2 regions of the Pseudomonas petroselini genome follow, and region 1 is predicted to be linked to the other one. Evidence: predicted binding sites of a transcription regulator. Region 1 holds the regulator's gene; the other holds the start of a gene.
What was found. Region 1 encodes sigma-54, which starts transcription at its own class of promoters, with help from an activator protein. Its sites were predicted from a motif close to ANTGGCATNNANNTTGCTNT; they were not measured.

Region 2: the regulator sigma-54 is predicted to act here: its motif matches at 2,540-2,559, upstream of glnA (type I glutamate--ammonia ligase).

The regions. Positions count from the first base shown of each region.
Region 1 is NZ_CP173614.1:1,800,638-1,807,988, reverse strand. Features, by position in the region: gene ACI512_RS08440 (KpsF/GutQ family sugar-phosphate isomerase) at 1-99, shown strand, start outside; gene ACI512_RS08435 (HAD family hydrolase) at 100-624, shown strand; gene lptC (LPS export ABC transporter periplasmic protein LptC) at 633-1,205, shown strand; gene lptA (lipopolysaccharide transport periplasmic protein LptA) at 1,192-1,725, shown strand; gene lptB (LPS export ABC transporter ATP-binding protein) at 1,725-2,450, shown strand; gene ACI512_RS08415 (RNA polymerase factor sigma-54) at 2,636-4,129, shown strand; gene hpf (ribosome hibernation-promoting factor, HPF/YfiA family) at 4,277-4,582, shown strand; gene ptsN (PTS IIA-like nitrogen regulatory protein PtsN) at 4,593-5,057, shown strand; gene rapZ (RNase adapter RapZ) at 5,060-5,917, shown strand; gene ACI512_RS08395 (HPr family phosphocarrier protein) at 5,934-6,206, shown strand; gene ACI512_RS08390 (ZIP family metal transporter) at 6,243-7,136, opposite strand; gene ACI512_RS08385 (superoxide dismutase) at 7,170-7,351, opposite strand, start outside.
Region 2 is NZ_CP173614.1:1,066,570-1,073,920, reverse strand. Features, by position in the region: gene typA (translational GTPase TypA) at 1-731, opposite strand, end outside; gene thiI (tRNA uracil 4-sulfurtransferase ThiI) at 871-2,325, opposite strand; gene glnA (type I glutamate--ammonia ligase) at 2,660-4,066, shown strand; gene ACI512_RS05060 (DUF6124 family protein) at 4,143-4,379, opposite strand; gene ACI512_RS05055 (chorismate mutase) at 4,807-5,343, shown strand; gene ACI512_RS05050 (cupin domain-containing protein) at 5,421-5,846, shown strand; gene glnL (nitrogen regulation protein NR(II)) at 6,142-7,227, shown strand; gene ntrC (nitrogen regulation protein NR(I)) at 7,224-7,351, shown strand, end outside.

The DNA.
Region 1 (7,351 bases):
GAAGACCACAAGATCGGCGCACTGGTGGTGGTCGATGGCGACGACCGCCCGATTGGCGCCCTGAACATGCACGACTTGCTGCGTGCGGGAGTGATGTAAATGACCAGCGACCTGTTGCAACGCGGTAAAAACATCAAGCTGGCGATTTTCGACGTTGACGGCGTGCTGACCGATGGCCGCTTGTACTTCCTCGAAGACGGCAGTGAATTCAAGACTTTTAACACCCTCGACGGCCAGGGCATCAAGATGCTGATGGCGTCGGGCGTGCAAACGGCGATTATCAGCGGCAGAAAAACCCCCGTTGTGGAACGTCGCGCACAAAACCTGGGGATTCCTCACCTGTATCAGGGCCGCGAGGATAAACTGGTGGTTCTGGACGAGCTTCTTGGCCAACTCAACCTAAGCTATGAGCAGGTCGCCTACTTGGGCGATGACTTGCCCGACTTGCCGGTGATCCGCCGAGTGGGCCTGGGCATGGCGGTCGCCAACGCGGCAGCCTTTGTTCGCGAGCACGCCCATGGCATCACTACCGCCCGTGGCGGTGAAGGTGCCGCACGCGAGTTCTGCGAGCTGATCCTGCGAGCCCAGGGTAGCCTTGAAGCGGCCCACGCCGCCTACTTATAGAGCGTTTTATGCTGAGCAAAAAGATTCGCAACTTCCTGTTATTCGGGGTCATCGCTGCGCTGTTCCTGGCGGTGGGCTACTGGAATATCAGCCCGGAGCGCTTTCTCGACCAGCCTGCCGCACAGGTTGACGAAGGCGCTATCGACTATTACGCCACCAATGCCAAGAGCGTGCAGTTCCTGCCCGACGGCAAAGTGCAGTACGAGATGACCTCGGACAAGGTCGAACACGTCAAGGCCAGCGAAGTCACCCTGCTGACCAACCCCGACATGAACATTTACCGCGGTACCGAGTTCCCATGGCACGTCACCAGCAAACGTGGCGAGGTCAACCCGGACGGTACCGAGGTGGAACTGATCGACTCGGTGCGCGTTGCGCGCACTGACGATAAAAAACGTGAGACCGTGATTACCAGCAGTCGCATGACCGTATTCCCGCAGAAGCAATATGCGCAGACCGAGCAAGACGTTAGAATCGACGGCGCTGGCGGTGTATCGACTGGCAAGGGAATGAAAGCGTATTTGAAAGAAAGCAGGATACACCTGCTATCGAACGTAAGAGGACAGTATGAGGCTCGTTAAAACTCTCCCTATTTTGCTCGGTCTGGGCGCAGCACTGGGAAGCGTGAGCGCCTGGGCTCTGCCGAACGATAGCCAGCAACCGATCCACATCTCGGCTGACGATGCGCAGTTGGATGATAAACAAGGCGTCGCCACCTATACCGGCGGCGTGATCATCACCCAAGGCTCGATGAAGATCACTGGTAATACCGTGACCCTGACTCGCACCCCGGCTGGCGACATTGATGTGGTGACCTCGGTCGGCAACCTGGCTTACTTCGAACAGAAGCAGTCCGCTGCCGATACCGGTCCGATGAAGGGCTACGGCAAGACCATCCAGTATCACGCCCAGCAGAACCGCATCGTACTGATCGACCAGGCGAAAGTACTCAGCCCGGACGGCAACTCCACGGAAGGTGAAAAGATCACCTATGACACCGTGAAACAGATCGCTAACGCCGGTCGCGCCAATGGCAACAAGGTCACTGCACCTCGTCCACGGATCGACATGGTCATCCAGCCGAAGAAGAAGGCCGAGTAATGGCAACCCTGAAAGCCCAGCATCTGGCCAAGGCCTATAAAAGCCGTCAGGTCGTGCGCGACGTCAGCCTGTCGATCGACAGCGGCCAGATCGTCGGCTTGCTCGGCCCTAACGGCGCCGGCAAGACCACCTGCTTCTACATGATCGTCGGCCTGGTCCAGGCGGATCAGGGCCGCGTACTGATCGACGACCTGGACGTGAGCCACCAGCCGATGCACGGCCGCGCCCGCGCCGGTATCGGCTATCTCCCGCAGGAAGCGTCGATCTTCCGCAAACTGTCGGTCGCCGATAACATCATGGCCATCCTCGAGACCCGCAAGGAACTCGACCGTGACGGCCGTCGCAAGGAGCTGGAAAGCCTGCTGCAGGAGTTCCACATCAACCATATCCGCGACAACCTCGGCATGAGCCTGTCCGGCGGTGAGCGTCGCCGTGTGGAAATCGCCCGCGCCCTGGCCACTGCGCCCAAGTTCATCCTGCTGGACGAACCGTTTGCGGGCGTCGACCCGATCTCGGTGGGCGACATCAAACAGATCATCCATCACCTCAAGGCCAAGGGCATTGGCGTGCTGATCACCGACCACAACGTCCGTGAGACCCTCGATATCTGCGAAACAGCGTATATCGTCAACGATGGCCAGCTGATCGCCGAAGGTGATTCCGCCACCATCCTGGCCAACGAGCTGGTCAAGGAAGTGTACCTGGGTCACGAGTTCCGCCTGTAAACACCGTGGTGTCACGGCTGTTCGCCAAGGTGCGCGGGAGTCAATGAAAACCTCCGGATTTTTATTGTTACCGCGCTCTAGGCAAAGCCCCCGACATCAGGCATATAATTTGCTTATGTTTGGCGCTCACGCGCCCTGTCGTGGATGGCGCATTGCGCCGGCGAATAAGGTGTTAAGCCCCTGCCATGAAACCATCGCTAGTCCTGAGAATGGGCCAGCAGCTGACGATGACACCGCAGCTGCAACAGGCCATCCGCCTGCTCCAATTGTCGACCCTGGACCTGCAACAGGAAATCCAGGAGGCCCTGGAGTCCAATCCGATGCTCGAACGCCAGGAGGAAGGCGACGACTTCGATAATGCAGACCCGCTGGCCGATAATATCGAGCAAAAACCCAATCCCGACGTGCAGGAACCCTCCTACCAGGAAACCGCCCCTACGGTGGATAACCTTGAGGAAGGCGACTGGAACGAACGCATTCCCAACGAGCTTCCGGTCGACACGGCCTGGGAAGACGTCTACCAGACCAGCGCCAGCAGCCTGCCCAGCAATGACGATGACGAGTGGGACTTCACCACCCGCACCTCCGTTGGCGAGAGCCTGCAGAGCCACCTGCTGTGGCAACTGAACCTTGCGCCGATGTCGGACACCGATCGCTTGATCGCCGTGACCCTGATCGACTGCATCAATAACCAGGGTTACTTGGACGAGACGCTCGAAGAAATTCTTGAAGCCTTCGATCCGGAGCTGGATATCGAGCTGGACGAGATCGAAGCCGTCCTGCACCGCATCCAACAGTTCGAGCCCGCCGGCATCGGCGCACGCACCCTCAGCGAATGCCTGTTGCTGCAATTGCGCCAGTTACCGGCCAAGACCCCCTGGCTCGCCGAAGCCCAGCGCCTGGTGACCGATTACATCGACCTGCTGGGCAGCCGCGACTACAGCCAGTTGATGCGCCGCATGAAGCTCAAGGAAGACGACCTGCGCCAGGTCATCGAGCTGGTACAGAGCCTCAACCCGCGTCCTGGCTCACAAATCGAATCGAGCGAAGCCGAATACGTGGTTCCCGATGTGATTGTGCGCAAGGACAACGAGCGCTGGCTGGTAGAGCTGAACCAGGAATCGGTGCCGCGCCTGCGGGTGAACCCGCAATACGCCGGCTTCGTACGTCGCGCCGATACCAGTGCCGACAACACCTTCATGCGCAACCAGTTGCAGGAAGCGCGCTGGTTCATCAAGAGCCTGCAAAGCCGCAACGAAACCCTGATGAAAGTCGCCACCCAGATCGTCGAGCATCAGCGCGGCTTCCTGGAGTACGGCGACGAAGCGATGAAACCGCTGGTGCTGCATGACATCGCCGAAGCGGTCGGCATGCATGAATCGACGATTTCCCGGGTGACCACGCAAAAATTCATGCATACCCCTCGGGGTATTTATGAACTGAAATACTTTTTCTCCAGCCACGTCAGCACCTCCGAAGGCGGTGAATGCTCGTCCACGGCGATCCGCGCGATCATCAAAAAACTGGTTGCTGCTGAAAATCAGAAAAAGCCATTGAGTGACAGTAAGATCGCTGGTTTACTGGAGGCACAAGGCATTCAGGTCGCCCGTCGAACCGTCGCCAAGTACCGCGAATCCCTTGGGATCGCGCCTTCCAGCGAGCGTAAGCGTTTGATGTGACGGGCGGGCCACAGCGTTCCGGGATGCGTTTTAAAACTCGCCTAGCGGCGATCAGGCAAGATCGACGCGCAGGCAGTTTTAAAATGCAGACCAGTGGCGGGTATTCCTACCCGTCGCGTTATGCACTGGCAACGAAGGAGAAGCTGTATGCAAGTCAACATCAGTGGACACCAACTGGAAGTTACCAAGCCCCTGCGTGAGTACACCGAAAGCAAGTTGAACAAGCTTGCGGGGCATTTTGACAAGATCACCAACGTGCAGGTCATCATGGAGGTCGACAAGCTCAAGCAGAAAATCGAGGCCACCCTGCATGTACCGAATGCCAAGCTCGTCGCCAATGCGGAACATGAAGACATGTACGCGGCGATCGACTCGCTCTACGACAAGCTGGACCGCCAACTCATAAAGCATAAGGAAAAGAATCTGCACCTGATGCAAGGTACAGGTCGTTAACTCTCCCCCCATGATCCGACTTGAAACCATCCTGACCCCCGGCCGTTCCCTCGTGAACGTGCCGGGTGGCAGTAAAAAACGCGCCCTCGAACAAATTGCCAACCTGATCGGCCGTGAAGTGCCCGAACTGGATACGCAAGCTGTGTATGAGGCACTGATTGCCCGTGAAAAACTTGGCTCGACCGGTTTTGGCAACGGCATCGCCATTCCCCACTGCCGCCTCAAAGGCTGCGAGACACCTGTCAGCGCCCTGCTGCACCTGGACGCCCCTATCGATTTCGACGCCATCGACGGTGCCCCGGTCGACCTGCTGTTCGTTCTGCTGGTCCCGGAAGCTGCCACCGATGCGCACCTGGAACTGCTCCGGCAGATCGCCAGCATGCTCGACCGCAAGGACGTACGCGACAAACTGCGCAGCGCCAGCAGCAATGAGGCGCTGTACCAGGTTGTCCTGGATGAACAGAACGGGCAGTAACCATGCGCTTGATCATCGTCAGCGGCCGCTCCGGCTCGGGTAAAAGTACCGCCCTCAATGTTCTTGAGGACAACGGTTTCTATTGCATCGATAACCTGCCCGCCGGCCTGCTGCCGGAATTGGCAGAACGCGCGTTGATCCACACTGAACTGGCTCAACCCCTGGTCGCCGTTTCGATTGATGCCCGCAACCTGCCCAGCCACCTGGAGCGATTCCCGCAATTGCTCGAGGAAGTGCGGGCCAAGCACATTCATTGCGATGTGCTGTACCTGGATGCCGACGAAGAGACACTGCTCAAGCGGTTCTCCGAAACCCGCCGGCGTCACCCCCTCAGCAGCCCTCATCGCTCGCTGGCAGAAGCCATCGAAGATGAAACCAAGCTGCTGGGACCGATCATTGACCTCGCCGACCTCAAGATCAACACGACCAGCCTTAACCTGTACCAGCTGCGCGATGCCATCAAGCTGCGCCTGCTGAACCAACCGGAGCCAGGCACGGCGTTTCTGGTGGAGTCGTTTGGTTTCAAGCGCGGCATGCCGGTCGACGCCGACTTGGTATTCGATGTGCGATGCCTGCCCAACCCTTATTGGAAGCCGGAACTGCGTGATCAGTCCGGACTGGATCAGCCCGTCGCCGATTACCTGGCTGCACAACCGGATGTGGAGGAGATGTTCCAGGACATTTCCAGCTACTTGCTCAAATGGTTACCCCGATTTGCTGCCAGCAATCGGGCCTATGTCACCATTGCCATCGGCTGCACCGGCGGTCACCACCGCTCCGTCTATCTGACCGAGCGCCTGGGCCAGGTGCTGCAAAAAACCCTCAAGAACGTCCAGGTCCGCCACCGCGACCTCAGCTGAAAGGAACACCTGCGCGATGCCCGCTCTGGAAATTGAAATCATCAACAAGCTGGGCTTGCACGCCCGGGCGTCAGCCAAGTTCGTCGGCGTTGCCGGACAGTTCCCTTGCCAGATCCGCGCCGGACGCACGCCAGAGTCCATGGTCGATGGCAAAAGCATCATGGCCATGATGATGCTGGCCGCCGGCAAAGGCACCAAGATTCACTTGAAGACAGAAGGTGAACAAGAGCAGGAAGCGATGGATGCCCTGGTGGCGTTGATCAATAACTACTTTGATGAGGGTGAGTAAACTCACCCTTTGAGGCGGGATGAAGTCGCAACGACCTCACCCCAGCGCCGTGTCCATCACCATCATCAAACAAAAACCGATGCACAGTCCCAGGCTGGCGAGCTTTTCGTGACCATTGCGGCGCGACTCGGGGATCACCTCGTGAGTGACGACCAGCAGCATCGCACCAGCGGCCAGGGCCAGGCCCAACGGTAATAGCACTTCTGCCAGGCTTACCAGCCAGGCACAGAGCACAGCAAACACGGGCTCCACCAGACCTGACGCCGCGCCGATCAGGAATGCCTTGATCCGCGACATGCCGGCCCCGGCCAAGACCAACGCAATCACCAAGCCTTCGGGCACGTCTTGCAGGGCAATCCCCATGGCAAGGCTGTCGGCATCCGGCATACCGCCGCCAGCGGATACACCGACCGCCATGCCTTCGGGAATGTTGTGGGCGATGATGGCAAACACAAACAGCCAGATACGCGGCGGGATCACCGGTTTATCCGGCGTGCCGACCAGCATTTCCGGACTGGCGCCGGAGACCTTGCGGTCAACCAGATACAGCCCGAACGCTCCCAGCATGATGCCGAAGCTGATCAAGCCGCTGGCGCTCCAGGGCGAAAGCCCCAAGCCTTCTGCCGCGGCAATGCCCGGCACGATCAGCGAAAACGCCGTCGCCGCCAACATGACCCCCGCACCAAAGCCCAGCAATGTATCGCTCAACGCGACCGGCATATGGCGAATCACCAGCACCGGGACCGCACCGAGCGCAGTGCCGAGCGCGCAAATGGAGCCGCCCTGCAGGGCGCGTAGAATCCGCGGTTCCAGGTCCAGCCAGGCCAGCCCGTGGGCCACCAGCAATGCAGTACCTGCCAGTAGCAGCAGCGAGCCAAACGCATAACGAAACATTCGCCCGCTGCTGATCGCCAGTGTTTCAGTGCCCATAGTCGGCCTTAGGTCTTGTTATGAAGGTGGATGTCAGGCCACGGCGGCCTGGTAGCGGTCTGCAACTTCTGGCCAGTTGATAACACTGTAGAAGGCGTTGATGTATTCCGGGCGGCGATTCTGGTACAGCAGGTAATAGGCGTGTTCCCACACGTCCAGGCCTAGGATCGGCGTGTTGCCGTTCATCAGTGGGCTGTCCTGGTTGCCGCTGCTCT
Region 2 (7,351 bases), 730 kb from region 1:
CCGTCGGCGCCGATAGCAACAACCGGGGTGTTCGGCTTGACGCTACCACGCGCGATACGGCCAACGCCGATAACACCCAGGAAGCTGTTGTAGTCCAGTGCCGAGATTTGCATCTGGAACGGACCTTCACGGTCAACCTTCGGTGGTGGAACGTGGTCAACGATCGCCTGGTACAGCGGGGTCATGTCTTCCGCCATGGCGGTGTGTTCCAGACCGGCAATACCGTTAAGGGCCGAGGCGTAGATCACCTGGAAATCCAGCTGTTCTTCGGTGGCACCCAGGTTATCGAACAGGTCGAAGATCTGGTCCAGAACCCAGTCCGGACGCGCGCCTGGACGGTCGACCTTGTTGATGCACACGATCGGACGCAGGCCGGCTTCGAAAGCCTTCTTGGTCACGAAACGGGTTTGCGGCATAGGGCCGTCTTGAGCGTCAACCAGCAGCAGAACGGAGTCAACCATCGACATTACGCGTTCTACTTCGCCGCCGAAGTCGGCGTGGCCCGGGGTATCCACGATGTTGATGTGGTAGCCGTTCCAGTTGATCGCGGTGTTTTTAGCCAGGATGGTAATACCGCGCTCTTTTTCCTGGTCGTTGGAGTCCATCACGCGCTCGTCGTTGAGCTCGTTGCGCTCCAGGGTGCCGGATTGACGCAGGAGTTTGTCTACCAGGGTGGTTTTACCATGGTCAACGTGAGCAATGATGGCGATGTTACGTAGATTTTCGATCACTTGTGTATCTCGATCAGAGGATTCGGTGTGCTGACAGGTCGTGGCAGCGATTAACAGTAGAGTCAGGCCTTGCCGTTACAGCTTGACGGCAGAGTCGGGGGGCCGGTGACGCAGGCCACAGGCAAACAGCCCCGGGCTCTTAGCTCGGTCGATAAACGCGCACATTGGCATACCCCTCACTGAGCAAATGGTGGGCATGCAGGCGACTCATCACGCCTTTGTCGCAATACAGCAGGTACTGACGGCTGTTATCCAGTTCCTTGAAACGCGCGTTCAATGCATAGAACGGCAACGTTTGCACGTCGATGCCGGCGATTTCCAGCGGCTCATCCTCAGCGGCATCCGGATGACGGATGTCGACGACGATCTGGCCGGCCAGGGCTTCGCTGACTTCTTCGATCTGCACATCCTGGCCCAGTTCGTCGATAACGCGATCGATCGGGACCAGCTTGGCGTTCTCGAGCGCACGCTCCAGAATCGCCATATCAAACTGTTGTTCTTCGTACTCCACGCGGTTGCGCTTGGCGTGGGTCTTGGGGTTCACCGAGATGACCCCGCAATATTCAGGCATATGCTTGGCAAAGTCAGCGGTGCCGATTTCTTCTGCCAGGTCGATGATGTCCTGCTTGTGGCTGGCGATCAGCGGGCGCAACACCAGCTTTTCGGTGACGCAATCGATCAGCGACAGGTTCGGCAGCGTCTGGCTGGAGACCTGGGAGATCGCTTCACCGGTCACCAGCGCATCAATCTGCAACTGGTCGGCAATCCGGGACGCAGCGCGCAACATCATACGCTTCAAAACTACGCCCATATGACTGTTATCGACTTTGCCGAGAATTTCGCCCAGCACTTCCTCGAAGGGCACACTTACAAATAGCACGCGTTGGGAGCTGCCGTACTTCTTCCAGATAAAGTGCGCGACTTCCATCACGCCCAATTCGTGTGCACGCCCGCCCAGGTTAAAGAAGCAGAAGTGGCTCATCAGGCCGCGGCGCATGATCTGGTAGGCCGCCACCGTGGAATCGAAACCGCCGGACATCAGGACCAGGGTCTGTTCCAGGGCGCCCAGCGGGTAGCCGCCGATGCTGTCGTGCTGGCTGTGGATCACAAACAACCGTTGGTCGCGAATTTCCATGCGCACTTCAATTTGCGGCGCTTTCAGGGAAATTCCGGCGGCGCCGCACTCGCGACGCAGCTTGCTGCCGACATATTTCTCGACATCCATGGAGCTGAAGGTGTGCTTGCCGGCACGCTTGCAGCGCACCGAAAAAATCTTACCTTCAAGCGACTGGCCGTAGTGCTGCTTGCACTTCTCGGTGATGTCGTCGAAGTCGCCCAGTGGGTACTCATCCACCTGCAGGAAATGCGCGATGCCCGGCATGCAGCTCAGGCGCTCGGTCATGTCCTTCAAGGCTTTGGGCTCGGTGATACGGGTTTCCAGCTCGAGATTGTCCCACACGCCGTTCACCACCACAGCCGGGTCCAGATCGCGGAGCACGGCACGGATGTTCTTGGCCAACTGACGGATGAAACGCGTCCGTACCGGTCGGCTTTTGATGGTGATCTCGGGGAAGACTTTAACGATTAATTTCATGGAAACAGCGCGCGCCGGGCCTGCTGAAAAAGGGGGGCGCGGATTATAGCGGAAATCGCTCAAGGTTTAACCAGTTAATATGCACAGTAAGCGCTACGCACTAAATAGGTGCATTTGCGCGCTTTTGCGCCACATTGAGGTGCGCGTTTTTTGGGCTTTTGTCGCAATGCACCGTTATAGGGGCGTTTTTGGAGCAAAAAACCCATGTTGGCGCACTGGCATGCAATTTGCTCTCTTGTGAGGCAGGTTGCCATGGCGGACTATCCGCGCCGGCATCACCCACATTCTAAGGGCTAACTCCACTACCCCAGCCCGAAGCCACCCGGAGGACACTATGTCGAAGTCGGTTCAACTCATCAAAGATCATGACGTTAAATGGATTGATCTGCGCTTCACGGACACCAAAGGCACTCAGCACCACGTGACCATGCCGGCTCGCGATGCGCTGGATGATGCTTTCTTCGAAGAAGGCAAAATGTTCGACGGTTCCTCCATCGCCGGCTGGAAAGGCATCGAAGCCTCCGACATGATCCTGATGCCGGACGACAGCACTGCCGTACTTGACCCGTTCACCGAAGAGCCAACCCTGATCCTCGTCTGCGACGTGATCGAGCCTTCGACCATGCAAGGCTACGACCGCGACCCACGTGCGATCGCCAAGCGTGCCGAGGAATACCTGAAGTCCACCGGTATCGGTGACACCGTATTCGTGGGCCCAGAGCCAGAATTCTTCATCTTCGACCAGGTTAAGTTCAAGTCCGACATCTCCGGTTCCATGTTCAAGATCTACTCCGAACAAGGCTCCTGGATGTCCGACCAAGACGTGGAAGGCGGCAACCATGGCCACCGTCCAGGTATCAAAGGGGGCTACTTCCCAGTTCCGCCGTTCGACCACGACCACGAAATCCGTACCTCCATGTGCAACGCCATGGAAGACATGGGCCTGGTCATCGAAGTGCACCACCACGAAGTGGCCACTGCCGGTCAGAACGAAATCGGTGTGAAGTTCAACACCCTGGTTGCCAAGGCTGACGAAGTACAGACCCTGAAGTACTGCGTACACAACACCGCCGTTGCTTACGGCCGTACCGCTACCTTCATGCCTAAGCCTCTGTACGGCGATAACGGTTCGGGTATGCACGTTCACCTGTCCATCGCCAAAGATGGCAAGAACACCTTCGCTGGCGAAGGTTATGCCGGCCTGTCCGACACTGCCCTGTACTTCATCGGCGGTATCATCAAGCACGGTAAGGCCCTGAACGGCTTCACCAACCCGTCGACCAACTCCTACAAACGTCTGGTCCCAGGTTTCGAAGCACCGGTAATGCTGGCCTACTCGGCACGTAACCGTTCCGCGTCGATCCGTATTCCTTACGTGTCCAGCCCTCGTGCTCGCCGTATCGAAGCCCGCTTCCCGGATCCAGCAGCCAACCCATACCTGGCCTTCGCTGCCCTGGTCATGGCCGGCCTGGACGGTATCCAGAACAAGATCCACCCTGGCGACGCCGCCGACAAAAACTTGTATGACCTGCCGCCTGAAGAGGCCAAAGAGATCCCACAAGTGTGTGGCAGCCTGAAAGAAGCCCTGGAAGAGCTGGACAAGGGCCGTGCGTTCCTGACCAAAGGCGGCGTGTTCAGCGACGACTTCATCGACGCTTACATCGGCCTGAAAAGCGAAGAAGAAATCAAGGTGCGTACCTTCGTACACCCACTGGAATACGAGCTGTACTACAGCTGCTGATCCGGTAGCGCCGCTTCTTAGAGCGGCGTGACAAAAAAGACCTCCTCCGGGAGGTCTTTTTTTTGCCTTGGGATTATCAGATGGCCGCTTGGCGGTCGAGCATCCGGCTGACCATCAACGTGCCCAATGCACTCAACTGGTGGATGGCCAGCGCTGCATCGCGGTGCTTGCCATCCAGATCCTCAGAGAGATCCAGCAACAAGGTGCTGACCGAGGAGAAGGTCTCGAAGCTGTTGATCATCAGGGCTTCGTCGTCGATATCGTCGGCGATTGTGAAGACTGATGGGGGTGGATTTGGGGTTGGCTTGAACATGTCTTAACTTCCTCGAATGAGGCCGCCATCGACTCGCTACTAAACGATAGGGGTGGCAGCTATGCGCAGGTTAGTAGACCGGGGAAGTTAAGCAAAAACCGGCGCATCCGAAGATGCCCTGCACACAGCCGCCATAAGATCGGCGCGGTACGAGCTTAACTTAACCCTCAGGCTACTAAACCTGATCGCTGATGAGCAGCGACCGAGCAACCTTAGAGACGACAAGCCAGCCGTACAAGCCGGCGGATTCTGGCGCACCTGTAGGCAACCACGCAAGTTAAGGTAGCCTCTGACTGACGCCGCTCAAAACCTGCAAACCCAATCTAAATGTGGGAGGGGGCTTGCTCCCGATGGCGGTGGTTCAGTCAAATAGAGGTCAACTGATACCCCCCCATCGGGAGCAAGCCCCTCCCACAGGAGATCACCCTTGAAGTTTCGATTTGTGTTAGCTCTGTTGTTCGTCAGTGCCACTGCGAGTGCCGCGCCACCCACGCTCGAACCGCTGCTCAACAGCATCGCCGAACGCTTGGAGATTGCCGATCAGGTCGCACTGAGCAAATGGGACAGCAAAAAGCCTGTAGAAGATAAAAAGCGCGAACAAGAGGTGATCGCCAGCGTCGCCGCCCAGGCACCGAGCTACAAGCTGCCACCTGGCGCTGCCGAGCAGTTCTTCTCGGCGCAGATCGAAGCCAACAAACTGGTGCAGTACACCCACCTCTCCGACTGGCAATTCCAGGGCAAGGCACCTGACGATCCACGCCCCGACCTAGTGAAACAGATCCGTCCGCAATTGGACGAGCTGCAGAAACGCCTGCTGCAGCAATTGGCCGACTTCACCCCGCAGCGTGCCGACCCGCAGTGCCCGCAATGGTTGGCCGAGGCCGTGCATGAGCCACTGAACGATCCGTTGCGTCAGCTGGCGATGATCCGCGCCACAGCCGAACTGTGCACTGGACCTACTTGATTTGAGGACCCGTCCTGCATCTTCACCGAGGTCGGTAGCCATAGCCTGACTGTTCATTTATCGAACAGGATGGAACCATGATCACCCTCAAGTGCTTGATTGCAGCAGCGGTGGGTTTGTCGTTGCTTGGCTGCGGCACCCACCCAAAGAACGCCGTACACATCGAAAAAGAGGTGTTGCTTGAACGCAGCGCGTCATGGGATGGCACACCTTACAAAGCCTACCCCTCAGGTCCGCCGCAACTGACGCTCATACGCCTCAAGATCCCTGCGCACACGCAATTGCCCTGGCACACTCACCCAATGCCAAATGCCGCCTACATCGTTTCGGGAGAACTGACCGTTGAAACCCGTAAGGGCGGACTGACGCGCACCTTGAGGCAAGGGCAAACCCTGGCCGAGATGGTAGGCATTGAACATCGTGGTATTACCGGCAACACCCCGGTCGAGCTGCTGGTCTTTTACGCGGGCCGTCCGGGCATGCCACTGTCCGAACAACACTGATCCATCCCCCACTCCGGATCGTTTTCATCCCGCCCTGAAAACGATCCACTCGCCACTTCCTGAACAACCTTCATAAAACCGCACTATATTGGTGCGATAGACTGCACCCTTCCCACCTGGCCAGCCCATTTTGGTTCGAAACTTCCCGAGCAAGCTGGCAGAACGCCACAGTTTCGCGCCTAAATCCCCCATTTCAGGGCTTGCACGCTTCTTTTCGGAGCCTTGGTTTGGTTTTTGCATTTTCCTTGTATCAGCGTGTGCCTCAAGCCCGCGCCTTGCTCCAAAAGAGGTCCCAATGACCATCAGCGATGCACTGCACCGTTTGCTACTCGACAACCTGACCACCGCGACCATCTTGCTCAATGACGACTTGCGCCTTGAGTACATGAACCCGGCGGCAGAGATGCTCCTGGCCATCAGCGGCCAGCGCAGCCATGGGCAGTTCATCAGCGAATTGTTCACCGAGTCGGCCGAAGCCTTGAGCTCATTGCGCCAGGCAGTGGAGCAAGCACACCCGTTCACCAAGCGCGAAGCCATGCTCACTGCGCTTACCGGCCAGACGCTGACGGTCGACTACGCCGTGACCCCTATCCTGAGCAACGGTGCGACCTTGCTGCTGCTGGAAGTGCACCCCCGCGACCGCCTGCTGCGCATCACCAAGGAAGAAGCGCAACTGTCCAAGCAGGAAACCAGCAAGATGCTGGTGCGCGGCCTGGCGCACGAAATCAAGAACCCCCTGGGCGGCATTCGTGGTGCGGCACAACTGCTGGCCCGCGAGCTGCCAGAGGAACACCTCAAGGACTACACCAACGTCATCATCGAAGAGGCCGACCGCCTGCGTAACCTGGTAGACCGCATGCTCGGCTCCAACAAGCTGCCATCGCTGGCGATGACCAACGTGCACGAAGTGCTCGAACGCGTGTGTCACCTGGTGGAAGCCGAAAGCCAGGGCTGCATCACCTTGGTGCGCGACTACGACCCGAGCATTCCCGACGTATTGATCGACCGCGAACAGATGATCCAGGCGGTGCTCAATATCGTGCGTAACGCCATGCAGGCCATCAGCAGCCAGAACGAGCTGCGCCTGGGCCGCATCAGCCTGCGCACCCGTGCCCTGCGCCAGTTCACCATCGGCCATGTGCGCCATCGCCTGGTGACCAAAGTCGAGATCATCGACAACGGCCCAGGCATTCCTGCGGAACTCCAGGAAACCATCTTCTTTCCCATGGTCAGCGGCCGCCCGGACGGTACCGGGCTGGGCCTGGCCATTACCCAGAACATCATCAGCCAGCACCAGGGTCTGATCGAATGTGAGAGCCATCCTGGCCACACCACCTTCTCGATCTTTTTGCCTCTGGAACAAGGAGCCCCATCGACATGAGCCGTAGTGAAACCGTCTGGATCGTCGATGACGACCGTTCTATCCGCTGGGTCCTCGAGAAAGCCTTGCAACAGGAAGGCATGACCACCCAGAGCTTCGACAGCGCGGACGGGGTGATGAGCCG